Regions from separate parts of the Pseudarthrobacter sp. NBSH8 genome, predicted to be linked through region 4. Evidence: riboswitches for the same ligand, from Rfam matches in the RefSeq annotation. Region 4 holds a riboswitch; each other region holds the start of a gene.

Region 1 (4,389 bases), 610 kb from region 4:
GACGTCATCTTCGGAGGACTGCCGATGTTCCACACCTTCGGCCAGACGTGCGTACTCAACACCGGGCTGCGGGCGGGGGCCACCATCGTGATGCTGCCCAAGTTCAGCGGGGATGCAGCCCTGGATGCCCTCGCCCGGCACAACATCAACGTCTTCTTCGGCGTGCCCACCATGTACATCGCCATGCTCGAAGCCGCCCGCACCAACACCGGCCGGTCCAACGCCCTGCGCTACTGCATCTCCGGCGGCGCGTCCCTGCCTGTGGCGGTGATGGACAGGTTCAAGACGGAATTCGGCTCGGACATTTACGAAGGCTACGGCCTGACCGAGACGTCCCCGGTTGCCACCTTCAACCATGTAGGCAAAGCGCCGCGGCCCGGAACGGTAGGCCAGGCCATTTGGGGAGTCCAGGTGGAGATCGCCCGCGCGGACGTCCAGGATGCCATCGAGCTGCAGCCCACGGGCGAGTTAGGCGAGCTGGTGGTCCGGGGGCACAACCTCTTCACGGGCTACCTCAACCGGCCCGAAGCCACCGCAGAGGCTGTGGTGGACGGTTGGTTCCGGACCGGCGACCTGGGCACCAAGGACGGGGACGGCTACCTCCGGATCCTGGACCGGAAGAAGGAGATGATCATCCGGAACGGCTTTAACGTCTACCCGCGCGAGGTAGAGGAAGTCCTCAGCCGGCACGATGCAGTCCTGAGCGTTGCCGTCTATGGCGTCCCCGACGAAACCCACGGGCAGGAGGTGGCGGCCGCCGTCGTCCTCAATCCGGGCAGCAGCGCCACCGTTGATGAGTTGCGGGACTTCGCCGCCGCGGAATTGGCGGCCTATAAGTATCCGCGGATCATTACCCTAGTCACCGAATTCCCCACCGGCCCCAGCGGCAAGGTCCTCAAGCGCGAACTCACCGCCCGGTACAGCGCCGCCGATACTCCAACAGGGTGATCAGGCGGGAATGATGCGGAACAGGAAACGCGTCCGGACCATGACCCACAGGAGCCCCAGGATCACGGCGTAGGCAGCCGTGTTGAGGAGAATGGCGCCCTGCTGCAGCGCCGGGATGGTTCGCTGACCGGACCCGTCATGAGGCCGGACGCGTCCAGCCGGGCACTTGCCGCTGCGGCCACGTCGGCTGCGGGGCTGTAGCAGACTTCAGTCTGCAGGAGGAACGGCTTGTCCCGTTGCGCCACGTAGGTGGCGTAGAAGTCCTCGTTTGCCTGCTCCGGTCAGCATCCCGGCCAGTTCCCCGGGGGCAGCCACGGTGTTGACGGCTGCCGTTCCGGCGGTGTCGTCATGGTAGGCCGACAGCCCTAACCATTCCACGGCGTCTTCCCCGGGAGAGTACGGCGCGTAAGCGGCATCGGTGCCGTCCCAGATGCCGTCGCCGTTGGTGTCCGACAGGGCAAAGCGGTAGTCCCGCCCCAGCCCCGGAAGCCCGCCGAAATCCTGGTGATCTCGGCGGCAAATGACTGGGCGGCGTCGTCGTCGATCTGCTGCAGCGGAACCGTGGGTTTGACGGTGAGCATGGCATGGGAGCCCAGGGCTGCAGCCTGGTCCAGGAACTGCCGGATAGCGATGGTTTCCGAGGACCGGAAGGGGATGGAAATGTCATGGCCCAGCAGAGCCGGCGTCGCTCCGGGACTGTGTTGGCGGCGCGGGCGGCGGCCGGCGCCTTTGCAAACTCTGTCTGCCTCACCTTTGGGTCCGGTTCAGCCATGCTTGGCCTCAGGTCCCAGGTCCCAGGTCCCAGGACCACCAGCGGCATCAGACGCTGCGCACGGGCGACCCCGACGAGGGTCTGCGGTCCCGCCCCCACTCGGTTGTCCCGTCAGCGCCGGGGTTACGGAAACACGCGTTGGTTACGGAACATGACGACGGCGGCGGTGCGGCGGGGCGGGGCGAGTGTTACGTTTTTGGGGAGTAATGAGAACCGGCGCCAAGCCCTGACTGGCCGGTCGGCAACCCTCCCTTTCGCGGCGGGGTGCCTCAGGTGAATACTCGGCATATCGACCCATTCGAGCTGCAAGCGTGAAAGAAGGAGTTCCGTCGTGTCTGACGCCCCCGCCCCTGAAAAGAAACTGTCGTACCGGCTTGTCACCGGGCCGGACGACAGGTCTTTCTGTGAACGGATTTCCACTGCCCTGGCCGAAGGGTATGTCCTGCACGGCAGCCCGGCCGCGACGTCCAACGGAGGTGTTGTGATCGTTGCGCAGGCACTCATCCTCCCGTCGGCCATCGCCACCGCCGATGCCGCCGTCGCCTCTGCCGTGGAAGACCTCGATTTCGACGGCGAGGGCCACGCGTGAGCTACGCCGGAGACCTCACCCCGCAGGAAGCCTGGGCCAAGCTGGAGCAGGGCGCCATCCTGGTGGACGTCCGGACCGAAGGCGAATGGGCCCACATCGGCATCCCCGACACCAAGGCCACGGACAACGATCCCCTGTTCATCCCGTGGACCTTCCCCGGCGGCATCCCCAACTCGGATTTCATCACCGACCTGACACAGCAGGCACCGGAGGACGACGGCGCCGAACTGGTGTTCCTCTGCCGCTCGGGCCAGCGCTCCATCGCCGCCGCCATCGCCGCGACGCAGGCCGGCTTCACCTCCTACAACGTCCTGGAGGGTTTCGAAGGCGAGCCGGACCGCTACGGCGAGCGCACCGTCAACGGCTGGAAAAACCGCGGCCTCCCCACCAACCTGGGAATAACGAAGTGACCTTCAACGAAGACGCCGCCGGCTGGAGCGCCGAAACGCAGGCCGTCCGCGGCGGGCTGAACCGCACCAACTTCCAGGAGACCACCGAGCCGGTCTTCCTGAACTCCGGCTTCGTCTACGAGTCCGCTGCCGCCGCCGAGCGCGCCTTCACCGGCGAGGACGAACGCTTCGTCTACTCCCGGTACGGCAACCCGTCCGTGGCCACCTTCCAGGAACGCCTTCGCCTGCTCGAAGGCACCGAAGCGTGCTTTGCGACGGCATCTGGCATGTCAGCGGTCTTCACCGCCCTGGGCGCCCTGCTGGCGGCCGGCGACCGGGTGGTTGCCGCGCGTTCACTGTTCGGCTCCTGTTTTGTGATCCTGAACGAGATCCTGCCGCGCTGGGGCGTGGAAACCGTGTTCGTTGACGGCCCGGACCTCGAACAGTGGGCTGCTGCACTGTCGGAACCCACCACCGCAGTGTTCTTCGAATCGCCATCCAACCCGATGCAGGAAATCGTGGACATCGCCGCGGTCAGCGAACTGGCGCACGCCGCCGGGGCCACCGTCGTCGTCGACAACGTCTTCGCCACTCCCCTGCTGCAGCGCTGCGGCCAGCTGGGCGCGGACGTGATTGTGTACTCCGGCACCAAGCACATCGACGGCCAGGGACGCGTCCTGGGCGGTGCCATCCTGGGCACCAAGGAGTTCATCGACGGCCCGGTCAAGCAGCTCATGCGGCACACCGGCCCGGCCCTCTCCGCGTTCAACGCCTGGGTGCTGACCAAAGGCCTGGAGACCATGGCGCTGCGCGTGAACCACTCGTCCGCGTCCGCTCTGCGGCTGGCGGAATGGCTCGAAAAGCAGCCGGCCGTCAGCTGGGTCAAGTACCCGCTGCTCAAGTCCCACCCGCAGTACGAACTTGCCGCCAAGCAGATGAAGGCCGGCGGCACCGTCCTCACGCTGGAACTTGCGACGACGGATGGCCGCTCGGGCAAAGAAGCCGCGTTTGGGCTGCTGGACGCCTTGCGGATCATCGACATCTCCAACAACCTGGGCGATTCCAAGTCCCTCATCACCCATCCGGCCACCACCACGCACCGCGCCATGGGCCCCGAAGGCCGCGCCGCCATCGGGCTCAGCGACGGTGTGGTGCGGCTGTCCGTAGGCCTGGAGGACGTGGACGACCTCATCGGCGACCTGGAGCAGGCCCTGAAGCAGATCTGACCGGAGGCGGCGGCCGGTTCAGGCGCCTGGCTGGCGGAGCTGCCGGGACGCCGTCTCCCGGACCGCGTCGGTCAGCTGGTTGAGCACCGGCGAGTCGATTTTCCACCGCTGCCAGTACAACGACACGTCCACGGGCTCGGCCCGTGCCAGCTCCACGAGGCCGCCGTTCCGGATGTCGGACAGGCACTGCTGCTCCGGCAGAAGTCCCCACCCCAGTCCCAGCCGGATGGCCTGCGCGAACTCGGCCGACGACGGCACATAGTGCCGCGGCGCGGTCAGTTCCGCGCCGGTCAGCCTGCGGAAAAACCCGTCCTGAAGGTCATCCTTGCGGTCAAAGTCCACCACCGGGGCCTGGCTCCCTGCAGCAAGTTCCGCCCCGTCGGGCAACCAGCGCAGGAGGTACCCGGGGCTTGCCACCGCACGGTACCGCAGGGAACCCAGCGGTACCATACTGCAGCCCGGGAC
Region 2 (4,389 bases), 1.7 Mb from region 4:
CCAGGCGCTGCGCGAGCTGGGAGGACGTAATTGGTTTATCCTGCCACTCCGTGAAGCCGTAGATGACCTTGACGTAGTCCTCGATCGAGGAGGAGGGCGCGCTGGTCTTCACGCCTCCAAGCCTACCCGGTGGTCTGCGCCCCTCACGCCTTCGCTGCCCGCCACGTCAGCGTCAGGTACGGCAGGCTGATGTCCTCTTCCACGGCGTGCCCCAGATGCTCGTGCAGATACCAGTCCAGATTGGCCAGGACCTTGCTGCGGGTGGCTTCGCCGGCGCGCAGGTAGTAGCTGCGGGTCTTCGTCAGTTCCATGATGTCCGCCGTGCTGAGGCTGTCCTCCCACCGCGCCACATGGCTTTCGAGGCCTTCAAACTCCGGGCCCACCACCGGTCGGAATCCGGGCTTGTAGACGTCGCCCGCATGCATGATGCGGGACAACCGGTGCACCCACGGAACAGACGTGTCCAGCTGGTTCCAGATCAGCCCCAGCGTTCCGCCGGGCCGCAGGATCCGCGCCAGTTCGGTGCTCGCGGGCAGCGGATCGCACCAGTGCCAGGCCTGCGCAACGCTCGCGACGTCGAACGAGGAGTCAGCGAGGCCGGTGCCCTCTGCGGTCCCCTGGGTCGCGTAAACCCCCGGGTAGTGTGCCCGCAGCTGGTCCAGCATGTCCGGGGACGGGTCCACGGCGGAAACCGCCAGGCCGCGTTCCAGCAGCAGGGCGGTGAACTTGCCGGTCCCGGCGCCCACGTCCACAGCGTCCCTGGCTCCGGAAGGGATCAGCCAGTCCGCTGCTTCGGCGGGGTAGCCAGGGCGTACGCGCTGGTAATGTTCGCCGCCGTCCTGGAAACTCTGTCCGAGTTCCAGACGGCGTCCTTGCTCAAGCCTGGGGCCACCCCGTGCCACGTGCGGCCTCCTTCAACTGCGCCCATCGGTATCCTTCGAATTTACCGTATAGGCCTCCACCCGGTGGGTGGCCGTCAGGTCAGGAAGTACAGGACGAAAGGCTCAGTCAGTCGTCAAGGCATGGAGCCGCGCCTGCCGTGCCCGGCGTGTTGGGCGCCCAATGCGGGTAGGTGCGGGTGTCGTTAGCCGGAACCCAGCGGCCCGCGTCCACCACGTAGTCCCAGCCCAGTCCGGTCCGGCGGAGCTGTTCCAGGCCTGCGAGGAGCCGTTGGGCGTCCTCCAGTCGGGAGCCTACGCCGAAGCTGGCCCGCAGCGAACCGGAGGGAAGGCCGAGGCGCTTGAGGAGTGGGTGCGCGCAAAAGCGGCCGTCCCGGAGGCCAACTCCGTGCTCGGCCGACAGGTAGGCGGCCACGAGGCCCGCGTCGTATCCTGCCACGGAGAAGTTCACCACACCGATGGTGCCGGTTTCGGCGTCCGTATCCGAGAAGATCTGGTGCACGGTGACGCCGTCGATCTTCCCGAGCCCGTCCACCAGGAATGACCGGATGGCCGCTTCGTGGGCGTGCCAGTGGTCCTGGTCCAAGGATGCGATGACCTGGGTGGCGCGTGCCAGGGTGGCCGCACCCAGGACGTTGGGGGAGCCGCCCTCGTGCCGGGCCGGGCCGGTGGCCCAGCTGACGCCGTCGAGCTTGGCCTCGCGGACGGCGCCGCCGCCGGCAAGGTGGGGAGTACCGGCGTCGAGCCAGTCCGCGCGGCCCACCAGGACCCCGGAGCCGAAGGGCGCGTAGAGCTTGTGGCCGGAGAAGGCGAGGTAGTCGACGTCGTCGGTGCTGATATTGATGCGCCGGTGCGGCGCCAACTGCGCGGCGTCCACCACGATCCGCGCCCCGTACTCATGGGCGAGGGCGGCCAGGGCCTTGACCGGGAGGATCTCCCCGGTGACGTTGGAGGCGCCCGTGACCGCGAGGAGACTGACGTTGCCCTGCTCAAGTTCGGCGCGCAGGACCTCAAGGGTCCCTACGATGGTGTCCGCGGCGACGACGCTGCGGTGCGGGACGCCCTGCCACGGCAGGAGGTTGGCGTGGTGCTCGATGTCCAAATAAAGGACATCGCCATGCGGCCGTCCGTCCGTCGCCGGCAGGCAACCCGCCAGCAGGTTCAGCGAGTCGGTGGTGTTCCGGGTGAAGATGACGGAGTCGTCCGGGCGCCCGCCCACAAAGTCGCGGACGACGTTCCGGGCGTTCTCGTACACGGAGGTGCTGATCTGGGACGCAAAGCCCGCGCCTCGGTGGACGCTGGCGTAGAACGGCAGGATCTCGTTGAGGTAGGCGGACACCACGGAGAGGGCAGGAGCGGATGCGCCGTAGTCCAGATTTGCGTAGCGGACATGACCGCCCTGGATCAACGGTGCCTGGATTTCCGCGCCGGTGACGGCGGAAAGGGGCCGCCCGGCGATGGTAGCGGCATCGTTGAACAGTGCAGCGGCGTTGCTGGGGGAAACACTGTTGGGGGAGACGGTGGCAGTTGTCACGGAGACCTCACTCTAAAAGGACACCCGGCACCGGGAATCCGCGCTTGCCGTGTCCATTCCGGACCGGCCTGGTCGTCACCCGGGGCACCCCACCGCGAATGGAGGGTTGCCGGCCAGCAAACCGGGGTTTAGCGCTGGCACTCGTGACCTGTTAAGAGCGTAGAACATCTGCCGCTGCAGAAAGGAAGCCAGCCCAATGTTAAGGACTTTGTTACGCGCGTTTGAGGAACCGCGCATTTGTCGAAGATACGACGGCGGACGCCCCCTTGAGGAGGCATCCGCCGTCGATAATTCGAAGAAAGTGCCTAGAGGAGATCGTCCAGGTCCGGGTTCAGCCGCTTGAGCACCTCTGAGTGCAGGATGGAGTTCGTGGCCAGGGCGTTTCCGCCGAACGGCCCGTCCTGTCCCTCCAGAGAGGTGAAGCGGCCGCCGGCTTCCACCACGATGGGCACGAGGGCAGCCATGTCGTAGAGGTTCAGTTCGGGCTCGCAGGCGATGTCCACGGCACCTTCGGCCACCATGCAGTAGGACCAGAAATCGCCGTAGGCGCGTGTACGCCACACGTCTTCGGTCAGTCCCAGGAATTCATCCAGGTTGCCGCGTTCCTTCCAGCCGCCCAGGCTGGAGTAGGACAGGGAGGCATCCGAAAGCTTGGAGACGTCCGAGACCCGGAGCCGCGTTGCCGCGGCGAGGGACTTGCCCATGTAGGCGCCGGAACCCTTGGCGGCCCACCAGCGCTTGCCCAGCGCGGGGGCACTGACCACTCCTACCACGGGTTCACCTTCGTCCACGAGGGCTATCAGGGTGGCCCACACCGGGACGCCGCGGACAAAGTTCTTGGTGCCGTCGATGGGATCAATGATCCAGCGGCGGGAGCCATGGCCCGAACTGCCGAATTCCTCGCCCAGCACGGCGTCGCGGGGACGCGAGCGGGACAGCTGGCCGCGGATGGCTTCCTCCGCGGACTTGTCCGCGTCCGTTACCGGCGTCAGGTCCGGCTTGGTCTCGATGCGGAGGTCCAGTGCCTTGAAGCGGCTCATGGTCTGGTCGTCCACGGAATCTGCCAGCACATGGGCAAGGCGCAGGTCATCGTTGTAGCTCGAAGCGGGTTGGATCATGGTTCCAAACTACCGTCTCCGGGCCGTGGGGTTGGGGACGTCGGCTTTTGGCCCCTAGCCGATGCTGCCCAGTTCCTTGGTTTCCTGGCCCACCAGGCGCGGATCAGTGCCGAGCAGCCGCCGCAGGGACGCGAGCCGGGCCGGGCCGGTGGGGCCCGCTTGACCGGCCGCCACCCAGGCATCCACGCCGCAGTTGACGGCCGCGGTGTTGTGCTTGCAACCACGCTCGCAGGCATCCGTGCCCGGTTCCAGGTCCGGGAAGGACCTTAGTATCCGGTCCGGATCCACGTGGGCCAGGCCGAACGAGCGGATGCCAGGGGTGTCGATGATCCAGCTACCGGCGGGGGCGCCGGTCAGTTTCAGGGCAAGGGCCGACGACGACGTGTGGCGGCCGCGGCCGGTCACCGCGTTCACGCCACCGGTAGCCCGTTCGGCCCCGGTGAGCGCATTGACCATGGTGGATTTGCCCACGCCGGAATGGCCCAGCATCACCGAGACCTTGCCCTCGAGGTACGCGCGGAGTTGCGAGACCGCGTCTCCGTCCAGGCGGGCAGAGAGGCCGTCATCGGAGCGGGCATCGATACCTGAGGCCTCGGAGTCCGACGTACGGCTGATGATCACCGGGAAGTCGAGGTGCTCATAGTTGGCCAACAGTTCCGCGGGATCCTTGACATCCGCCTTGGTTACGAGCAGCAGCGGCTCGATGCCGGCGTCGTACGCGGCCACCAGGGCGCGGTCAATGAAGCCGGTGCGTGGCTCCGGGTTCGCGGCGGCCACCACCACCACCAGCTGATCGGCATTGGCCACCACCGCACGCTCGATCGGATCAGTGTCATCG
Region 3 (4,389 bases), 990 kb from region 4:
GACCACAGAACAACAGGAGCGGGAAATACTTGGGCGTCAGTCATGGTTTCCATTCTTACAGTTACCCGGTGGTAACTACCTACGGTGGCGTAGCTTGTGAAGGAGGAGGCAGGATAGGACCGTGAATGACGCGAAAGCCATGCAGAGCCCGCCCAGGGCCACGGAAGCCCACCCCTGGAGCCGCTATGTAGCGATGGGAGATTCATTCACCGAGGGCATCGGCGACCCCGACCCAACCAGCCCCGGCGGATTCCGCGGCTGGGCTGACCGGGTGGCCGAGGAACTGGGCCGGGGCCAGTCGGACTTCGCCTACGCCAACCTGGCCGTCCGCGGCCGGCTCCTGCAGCAGATCGTGGACCAGCAGCTCGCTCCGTGCCTGGCGCTGAAGCCGGACCTGATAACCCTTTCCGCCGGCGGCAACGATCTCATCAGGCCCGGCGGAGACCCCGACGCCCTCGCCGAAAAACTTGATTCAGTGGTCCAGATCCTGGCCATGGGCGGTGCCACGGTGGTGCTGTTCAACGGCCCGGATACCGGTTCCTCGGTCCTGGGACGGATCCGCAGCAAGGTGGCCATCTACAACGAGAACCTGCGCACCGTGGCCGCCCGTCATGACGCCATCATCGCTGACATGTGGTCGCTCAAGCAGCTGAACGATCCGCAGATGTGGGACGAGGACCGCCTGCACTTTTCGCCATTGGGACACCACACCATCGCCGCCATGGTGCTGGATTCGCTGAACGTGAACCACACCCTCGAGCCACTCCGGCCCAAGCCCCTGCCCGTCCGCACCTGGCGGGCAGCCCGCTCCGAAGACCTGGTGTGGGCCCGCGAGTACTTTGTCCCCTGGGTGGTGCGGCGGCTGCGCAACCGTTCCTCCGGCGACGGAATCACCGCAAAACGTCCGACGCCGGGCCCTGTGTTTGGCCCGGGCGTTCCGTTGGGATCCGGCGAGGGGCCCCCGGGCACCACCGACGCCCGGCGCTAGAGGCGGCCCGGCGTGGCCCAGGGAACAGCGATGCCGTGCAGGATGCCGTGGACCGGCATGGAGCCTTTCTGGGGATCCCGGCCGTGCGTGTGAGCTCCGGGGTTAAGCTGGAAGGACACATATGAGAGGCGCTACACCGTGAACAGCTTGTTTTTCTGGATCATCATTCTGTCGTTCGTAGTACCGATGGCGATGCGGATGTACCGGAAGTCCGTCAACAAACGGAACCAGGAGCAGAGCTTTTCCGGTCGCTACCCCGAACAGTTTCCAGGCGGCGGGCAGTACCCAGGCAGCGAACAGTATCCTGGGCCGCAGAATAAACAGCCCCGTGATGGCTACACGCAGCAGGATTACATGAGTGGCGGCTTCCGCCAGATCATGAGCCCGCAGCCCCTGCCGCCGAGCCAGCCGCTGCCGCCCATGCAGCCGATTCCTTCCGCGGACCAGCAGTTCCCGCCGTACGGCCAGCCGCAGCCCACCGGCCAGTCGGTGCCAGATCAGCGCGCGGAAGCACCGAAGCAGCCTGCCGCCCCTGGCATTCCCCTGCCGCCGTCGGGCCCGCAGGGATACCGGGCCCGGAAACTGGCCGAACTCGACCAGCAGTACAGCAGCGGCGAGCTGGCCATGGAGGAGTACATGAAGCGCCGCTCCGACATCATGAACGGCTAACTGCTTAGATCAGGAACGTATTCCGGAGCTGGCGGCCCAGCTGGCCAATCTCGGTCAGGAAGCCGTCGTGGCCGATCGGAGCCTCAATGACGTGCACGTCCACGTCACCCGGGAGCGCGTCAGCCAGTTCACGGGACTGGGACGGGAAATACAGCCGGTCACTGTCCACGGCGGCCACGAAGAACCTGGCGGTAGCCCGGCCCAAGGCCTCGTTCAGGGAACCCCGCCCGCGGCAGACGTCGTGGCTCATAAGGGCGTCGGTGATGGCGATGTAGCTGTTGGCATCAAAGCGCCGCACCAGCTTTTTGCCTTGGTGGTCCAGATAGCTTTCCACCTGGTAGCGGCCCCGCTCCCCCAGCGCTGCCGCCTGGAACGGCGATTCCGGGTGCTGGGCCGACCGGCCGAAGCGCCCATCGAATTCCTCTGCGGAGCGATAGGTGATGTGCGCAATGCGCCGTGCCAGGGCCAGTCCGTCCTCCGGCAGCGGACCGCCATAATAGTCGCCGTCGTTAAAATTGCTGTCCTGGCGGATGGCGAGCGTCTGCGCCTGGGCGAACGCGATCTGTTCGGCCGTGCTGGCGGCACCGATCGAGATAACAGCGCACCGCTGGACCCGTTCCGGGTAGGTGACCGCCCATTCCAATGCCCGCGCGCCGCCCATGGAGCCGCCCAGCACGGCGTACCAGCTCGGGATGCCCAGCTGGTCAGCCAGCCTGGCCTCAGCCGCCGTAGTGTCCCGCAGCGTTACCAAAGGAAACCGCGACCCCCATGGCTTGCCGTCGGGGGCAATCGAGGATGGCCCGGTGGAGCCGTAACAGCCACCCACAATGTTGATGGAGACCACAAAGAACCGGTCGGTGTCCACCGGCGCACCTGGTCCGGCCAGCTGCTCCCACCAGCCGGGCTCGTCGCTGTCGCCGCGCGTCACGTGCGTGCTCCCGGTCAGGGCGTGTTCAATCAGGACGGCGTTGGAGCCGTCCGCGTTGAGGGTTCCCCACGTTTCATAGCCAAGGGTGACGTCCGGGAGGTAACCGCCGGCTTCGAGCTCAAGTCCGCCGACGCTGGCGTAACGGACCACGCCGTTTCCGGGGGCTGCAGTACGGGAAATCGTAATCGTCATGGAAGGACCTTTTCTATGCGCTTGCCCACCGTCAATTGACCAGCAGGCCAGGTCCTCACCCGGGGCACCCCGCCGCAAAAGAGGGTTGCCGGCCAGCAAGCCGGGGCTGTCGCTGGCACTCATGACCTGCTTCGAGTGTACGAACAGCCCCGGTCTATTGCTAAGCGTGTGACTGGTTGTGACTTCGCGGAAGCCCTACTCCTGCGGGGCCGCCGCGTCTTTGTTAGGGTCCGCCGCACCCTTGGCCGCCCGGAACCCGGCCTCCAGGTCGGCCAGGATGTCATCAATGTGTTCGATGCCCACGGACAGGCGGACGAGTCCCGGCGTGACCCCGGCGATGACCTGCTGCTCCGGCGAGAGCTGGCTGTGCGTGGTTGATGCCGGGTGGATCACCAGTGAACGGACGTCCCCGATGTTCGCAACGTGGGAGTGCAGTTCCAAGGCATCCACGAAGCGCTTCCCGGCCTCCGCGCCGCCGGCTAGGTTGAATGAGACCACCGCACCGGTGCCTTTGGGGCCGTATTTGCGGCCGCGCTCATACCAGGGGCTGGAGGACAGCCCTGCATAGGCGACGGATTCGACGTCGTCCCTTGCCTCAAGCCACTGGGCAACGTCCACGGCATTGGCCACGTGACGCTCCACCCGCAGGCTCAGGGTCTCCAGGCCCTGGGCGATGAGGAATGCGTTGAACGGTGACACTGCCGAGCCGAGGTCGCGCAGCAGCTGCACCCGGGCCTTGAGGATGTAGGACAGGTTGGCACCGAGGGCTCCGCCGGCCCCCAGGTCCCGGGCATACACCAGCCCGTTGTAGGTGGGGTCCGGGGTGCTGAAGCCCGGGAACCGTTCCGGCTCCGCGCCGAAGTCGAAGTTCCCCGAGTCCACAATCACCCCGGCTATGGCCGAGCCATGCCCGCCCAGATACTTGGTGGCGGAGTGGACCACAATGTCCGCGCCCCATTCGAGCGGGCGGATGAGGTAGGGGGTGGACAGGGTGTTGTCCACAATCAGGGGAACGCCGGCGTCGTGAGCTACCTCAGACACGCCTTCGATGTCCAGCACGTCCTGACGCGGGTTGGAGACCACTTCGCCGAAGAAGAGCTTGGTGTTGGGCTGGACGGCATCGCGCCACTGGTCTAGGTTGTCCGGGTCAGCCACAAACGTGACGGATATGCCGAACTTCTTGAGGGTGTGCGCCAGGAGGTTGTACGTCCCGCCGTACAGGCTGGGGCTGGCCACGACGTGATCCCCGGCTTCGGCAATGTTCAGGATGGCAAAGGCTTCAGCGGCCTGTCCCGAGCTCAGCAGCAGTGCAGCGAGCCCGCCCTCAAGGCTGGCAATCCGCTGTTCCACGGCATCCTGCGTGGGGTTGCCGATTCTAGTGTAGATCGGCGCGAGCTCCGCGAGGGCAAACCGGTTGGCGGCGCTTTCGGCGCTCGGGAAGACGAACGACGTCGTTTGGTAAATCGGGAGCGCCCGCGCGCCGGTGGCGCTGTCCGGTTCCTGGCCAGCGTGGATCTGGCGGGTTTCGAAAGACCATGCGTTCGACATTCAATGCTCCTTGACGTGGTGTGGCACAGCTCGGTTGCGTTCAGTGTAGGAAGACTTTCCCAGA
Region 4 (4,389 bases):
AGCGATTCATTATTTCCGGGTTCATCCGGATCAGTGGCAGGACAGGCTCCGGAAGCTCAGGGCCATGGGAGCGAACGCCGTGGACACGTATGTGGCGTGGAATTTCCACCAGCCCCGGCGTGACCAGGCACCGGATTTCACGGGGTGGCGGGATCTTGGCCGCTTCATCGACCTCGCCGCAGAGGAAGGGCTGGACGTGATCGTCCGGCCCGGCCCCTATATATGTGCCGAATGGGACAACGGCGGCTTCCCGTCCTGGCTGACCGGAATCCCCGGAATCGGCCTGCGCTGCCTGGACCCAGACTTCACGGGGGCCATCGAGGAATGGTTTGACCTTCTTCTGCCCATCGTGGCCAGCCGCCAGACCTCAGCGGGCGGTCCGGTCGTGGCGGTGCAGATAGAAAACGAGTACGGCAGCTACGGCGATGACCACGACTACATCCGGTGGAACCGCCGCGCACTGGAGGAACGGGGAATCACGGAGCTGCTGTTCACCGCCGACGGCGGCAACGACTACTTCCTGGACGGCGGCGCCATCGAGGGAACCTGGGCGACGGCAACCCTTGGCAGCCGCGGCGATGAAGCCGTGGCCACATGGCAGCGGCGCCGGCCGGGTGAGCCGTTCTTCAACGTGGAATTCTGGAGCGGCTGGTTCGATCACTGGGGCGAACGCCACCACGTCCGCGATGCCGCCGACGCGGCCGCGGAGATCCGAAAGATCCTGGACCTTGACGGTTCAGTTTGTATTTACATGGCACACGGCGGCACCAACTTCGGCCTTGGATCCGGCAGCAACCACGACGGCAAAAAACTCCAGCCGACCGTCAGCAGCTACGACTCCGACGCTCCCATCGCGGAGAACGGTGCGCTGACGCCGAAGTTCCACGCCCTGCGGACGGAGTTCTTCCGCGCCCGGGGCCTGGAGGGCAACAACGTCCCGGAACTGCCGACTGAACTCCTGGCAGCGGCACCTGTGCTGCCCGCACAGACCCTCCCCGTGGCACCGGGCGTGGAACTGTTGGACCTGGTCCGTGCCGCAGGGGAACCTGTTCAGAGCGTCAGGCCGCTGTCCTTCGAACAGCTCGGGCTGGACGCCGGCATGGTGCTCTATTCCGCCGACGCCGTGCTGCCGGGGCAACCGGGAAAACCTGCGGAAACACCGTTGAAGATCATGGGGCTGAACGACCGCGCCTACATCTGGGTGGACGGGGTTTTTGCCGGCATCCTCGATGACACCAACGCCGCCGAAGGCCTGAAGGTCACCGGCACCGGCACCCCCGCCAGGCTGGAAATCCTGGTGGAAAACCTCGGCCGGATCAATTACGGGCCATTAACGGGCCACGGCAAGGGCATCCTCGACGGAGTCCTGGTGAACCAGCGTTTCACCTTCCACTGGACCCAGACACCGGTGCCTTTGACCGAATGGGGTCCGGACGAGCTCGGGAGGCTTGCTTCGGCCGAGTTCGCGGCAGAGGCGCCCGCCGACACCTACCTCGCGTTGCCCGGCTTCGGGAAGGGCTTCGTTTGGATCAACGGCTTCCTGCTCGGCCGTTACTGGGACGTGGGGCCGCAGGCTACCCTATACATTCCTTCACCGATGATCCGGCGCGGCGTCAACACCGTCAAGGTACTGGAGCTCGAAAAGTCCGGCATTACCGTCGAGCTCCGAACAGAGCCTGACCTGGGACCGGGCGGTCAGGGTCTGGTGCTGGCGGAAGAACTGGCGGACTGAGCTCGCCGTCTTTCGACTTGGCCGGAACGACAACTAATCCCCGCAAATGTACGCCACATTGGGGGAAGCCGTCCCAGAGGCAGACTCCGGGAGCGTCCAAACGACCTGCGGACGCCCCGGGCCGCCCCTGGCCCAGGCCTGCAAGCGGCGGCACAAAGACACCACTGTACGTCAGGGCAGCGGCCGGCACGACAACGAGCGTGAGATGGCAGTGGGGCGCGTTGCCCTGGCGAACAGGCGCACTGTCAGCTCTCTGCCGATAAGGAAATCTTCCGTGAAGCGTCCCTGGTGGTGGCAATGCCGAGGAAAATCCAAATAATCGGGAGTAGGCTGCGAGGTACTTCATGAGATGTGGCGCCAAGCTCCGACTGGTCACACGCCAACCCCATGTTCAAGGGTGGATCGGATGAAGAAGCGACCAATCGGGAACTAATGACAAACCCCCAATTGGTAAGAGCACTCGTGAAAGGCCCCTAGTGTGCCATGTGAAACCGTTTCTGATTGCACCGTCTCGTCCGGCGCCATGGACGAGACCCAAGAGGTATATATTCGGGTCCTGCCGATAGTGGACACGGTTTGCGGCCTCGTCGAATTCAAGGTCGGCGAAACATGGGAAAGATGCTGGACTACGGCTTCGCGGGAACTGATTCACAGGCTCTCCCATTCAATTCATCCTGCCCAATGGTGCGCCGAAAATATGCAGCTCATAGTTACGATTGCTTTGAGGGGGCAGCCTGCGGGGCAGCCGATTAGATTTCTCCTGCTCCGCGGGCACTACGCGGTTTGTGCGGATAGTGGTGGCGTACACGCGCGGACTCTGGGGACATCCTTGCCCGCTGTTTCGACCACGGCCGGTGCCATTGAGTCACTTGCCGGGGAAATGTGACGGAGAATCGATTCATGAGTTCTCCGGAAACACATTCGGCCACGCAACGCCGCCAGTTCATCGCGGGAACAGTCGTAAGCGACAGGCGTGTCACTGAAAAGGGTGTTCTCGTCGTCGAAGGTGACCGAATCGTCTACGCTGGGCCCACCGCCGGGTTCCATGAGACGCTATTCAACTACCCGGCGTCCGCGGAAACGGTCTGTCACGAAGTTCCGACCGGCGGATTGATCCTGCCCGGGTTTATTGACCTGCATTGCCACGGCGGAAACGGCGGTGACTTCCCTAGCGGCGACGAGGTTTCAGCGCGGAAGGCCATCGACTTCCTGCATCGCTCGGGCACGACAACGCTCCTTGCCAGCATGGTGACAGCCTCCCGGGAGGACCTTTTGCGGGGGATCGAGCTCTTTGCCGGGCTCACGGACGAAGGACTCATCGAGGGCATCCACCTCGAAGGCCCTTTTTTATCGCGCGCCCGATGCGGCGCACAGAACCCGGAATTCCTCCTGTGGCCGAACTCTGAGCTCATGGAGGAGCTGCTCCAGGCAGCTGACGGCAAACTGGTCACCATGACGTACGCCCCGGAACTGCCCGGGGCGGCTAACCTGGTGGGCCTCATGACCAGGCACGGCGTGACCCCTTCTCTGGGACATACGGACTGCGATGACGCCACGGCAGCGGCCTCCCTTGTCGCGGCACGCGAAGGCCTTCTGTCGGCCGGTTTCGAAGGCATCCGCTCGCTTCCCACGGTAACCCACCTCTTCAATGGAATGCCTCCCATGCATCACCGCTCCCCGGGTCCGGTCGCCGCCTGCCTACGCGCCGCGCAGGAGGACAAGGCGATCGTCGAGCTCATAGCGGACGGCGCGCACCTTGATCCGGCCATCGTGACCACTGTGTTCCAGCTGGTGGGTGCCACCAACATCGTTCTGGTCTCAGACTCCATGGCAGCCGCCGGGCTTACCGACGGTAACTACATGCTCGGGCCTTCCCCCGTCACCGTGACGGGCGGTGTCGCCACGCTGGACGCCACGGGCTCCCTCGCGGGCGGTACAGCGACGATGCTCGATGTCCTCCGGCGAACCGTCGCGGCCGGCGTCCGGCTGGAAGACGCAGTACTCTCCGCTACGGCCGTTCCGGCCGCTGTCCTCGGCTTATCCGATGAACTAGGGGGACTCCGCCGTGGGCTCCGTGCGGATGCAGTCGTGGTGGACAAGGACCTCGCACTGGCTGGAGTTCTCCGCGGCGGGAACTGGCTCAAATGACCCCATGGCGGATTTCAGCCGTCGTTGCAACGCTTCACGCACGGACGGTGGTGCTGCCGGTCCAGCCCCGGTATGGCCACATTTGAAATTGAGAGGTTTCTGCTATGTTCGAGCGTGCAAGCGTCGGTTTGGATGTCCATGCCCGCGCCGTGGACGTGAGCGCCTTGGACCCGCAGAGCGGCGAAAATCGTTCACCACCGGATTACCCCGGACCATACCGAGAGTCATGCCTGGATCATCTCTCTGCGGCGGACCAGGAAGCGGCACGGGGCCTGGTCCGTGCCCGGGAAGATGCCCACGGGGATCTCATGCGCTCCCGGCACCGGATCTCCAAGCTGCTGTTACGGCAGGGAATGGTGTATTCCGGCGGGAGGGCCTGGACCGGCAGCCGTGAATGCGTGAACGCCGCTACCCAGTGTTCCGCCTTTGGCTTCCGGGGCGTGAACCCTCGTTTCGATCAATGCCACTTGGTTGCTAACCCGACGGCCGCAGGGGCAGGCCGCTGTTCG

The links. A riboswitch is a leader RNA that binds a small molecule or an ion and turns the genes downstream of it on or off. The one in region 4 is predicted to bind S-adenosylmethionine.
Region 1: it holds a riboswitch for S-adenosylmethionine, as region 4 does, so the genes downstream of both, FYJ92_RS17545 (DUF1737 domain-containing protein) here and FYJ92_RS01520 (N-acetylglucosamine-6-phosphate deacetylase) in region 4, are expected to answer to the same signal.
Region 2: it holds a riboswitch for S-adenosylmethionine, as region 4 does, so the genes downstream of both, FYJ92_RS12195 (aminotransferase class V-fold PLP-dependent enzyme) here and FYJ92_RS01520 (N-acetylglucosamine-6-phosphate deacetylase) in region 4, are expected to answer to the same signal.
Region 3: it holds a riboswitch for S-adenosylmethionine, as region 4 does, so the genes downstream of both, FYJ92_RS06055 (homoserine O-acetyltransferase) here and FYJ92_RS01520 (N-acetylglucosamine-6-phosphate deacetylase) in region 4, are expected to answer to the same signal.

What each region holds. Positions count from the first base shown of each region.
Region 1 covers NZ_CP043178.1:3,783,314-3,787,702, forward strand. The annotation lists gene FYJ92_RS17540 (long-chain fatty acid--CoA ligase) at 1-948, shown strand, start outside; SAM riboswitch class IV at 1,923-2,038, shown strand; gene FYJ92_RS17545 (DUF1737 domain-containing protein) at 2,052-2,309, shown strand; gene FYJ92_RS17550 (rhodanese-like domain-containing protein) at 2,306-2,719, shown strand; gene FYJ92_RS17555 (O-succinylhomoserine sulfhydrylase) at 2,716-3,924, shown strand; gene FYJ92_RS17560 (LysR family transcriptional regulator ArgP) at 3,943-4,389, opposite strand, start outside.
Region 2 covers NZ_CP043178.1:2,651,196-2,655,584, reverse strand. The annotation lists gene FYJ92_RS12205 (metal-dependent transcriptional regulator) at 1-112, opposite strand, end outside; gene FYJ92_RS12200 (class I SAM-dependent methyltransferase) at 144-902, opposite strand; gene FYJ92_RS12195 (aminotransferase class V-fold PLP-dependent enzyme) at 1,009-2,433, opposite strand; SAM riboswitch class IV at 2,469-2,582, opposite strand; gene hisN (histidinol-phosphatase) at 2,739-3,551, opposite strand; gene FYJ92_RS12185 (ribosome small subunit-dependent GTPase A) at 3,606-4,389, opposite strand, start outside.
Region 3 covers NZ_CP043178.1:1,326,003-1,330,391, reverse strand. The annotation lists gene FYJ92_RS06070 (alpha/beta hydrolase) at 1-44, opposite strand, end outside; gene FYJ92_RS06065 (SGNH/GDSL hydrolase family protein) at 140-988, shown strand; gene FYJ92_RS06060 (hypothetical protein) at 1,127-1,657, shown strand; gene FYJ92_RS06055 (homoserine O-acetyltransferase) at 1,662-2,777, opposite strand; SAM riboswitch class IV at 2,790-2,904, opposite strand; gene FYJ92_RS06050 (bifunctional o-acetylhomoserine/o-acetylserine sulfhydrylase) at 2,973-4,325, opposite strand.
Region 4 covers NZ_CP043178.1:335,337-339,725, forward strand. The annotation lists gene FYJ92_RS01515 (beta-galactosidase family protein) at 1-1,732, shown strand, start outside; SAM riboswitch class IV at 2,073-2,195, shown strand; gene FYJ92_RS01520 (N-acetylglucosamine-6-phosphate deacetylase) at 2,633-3,880, shown strand.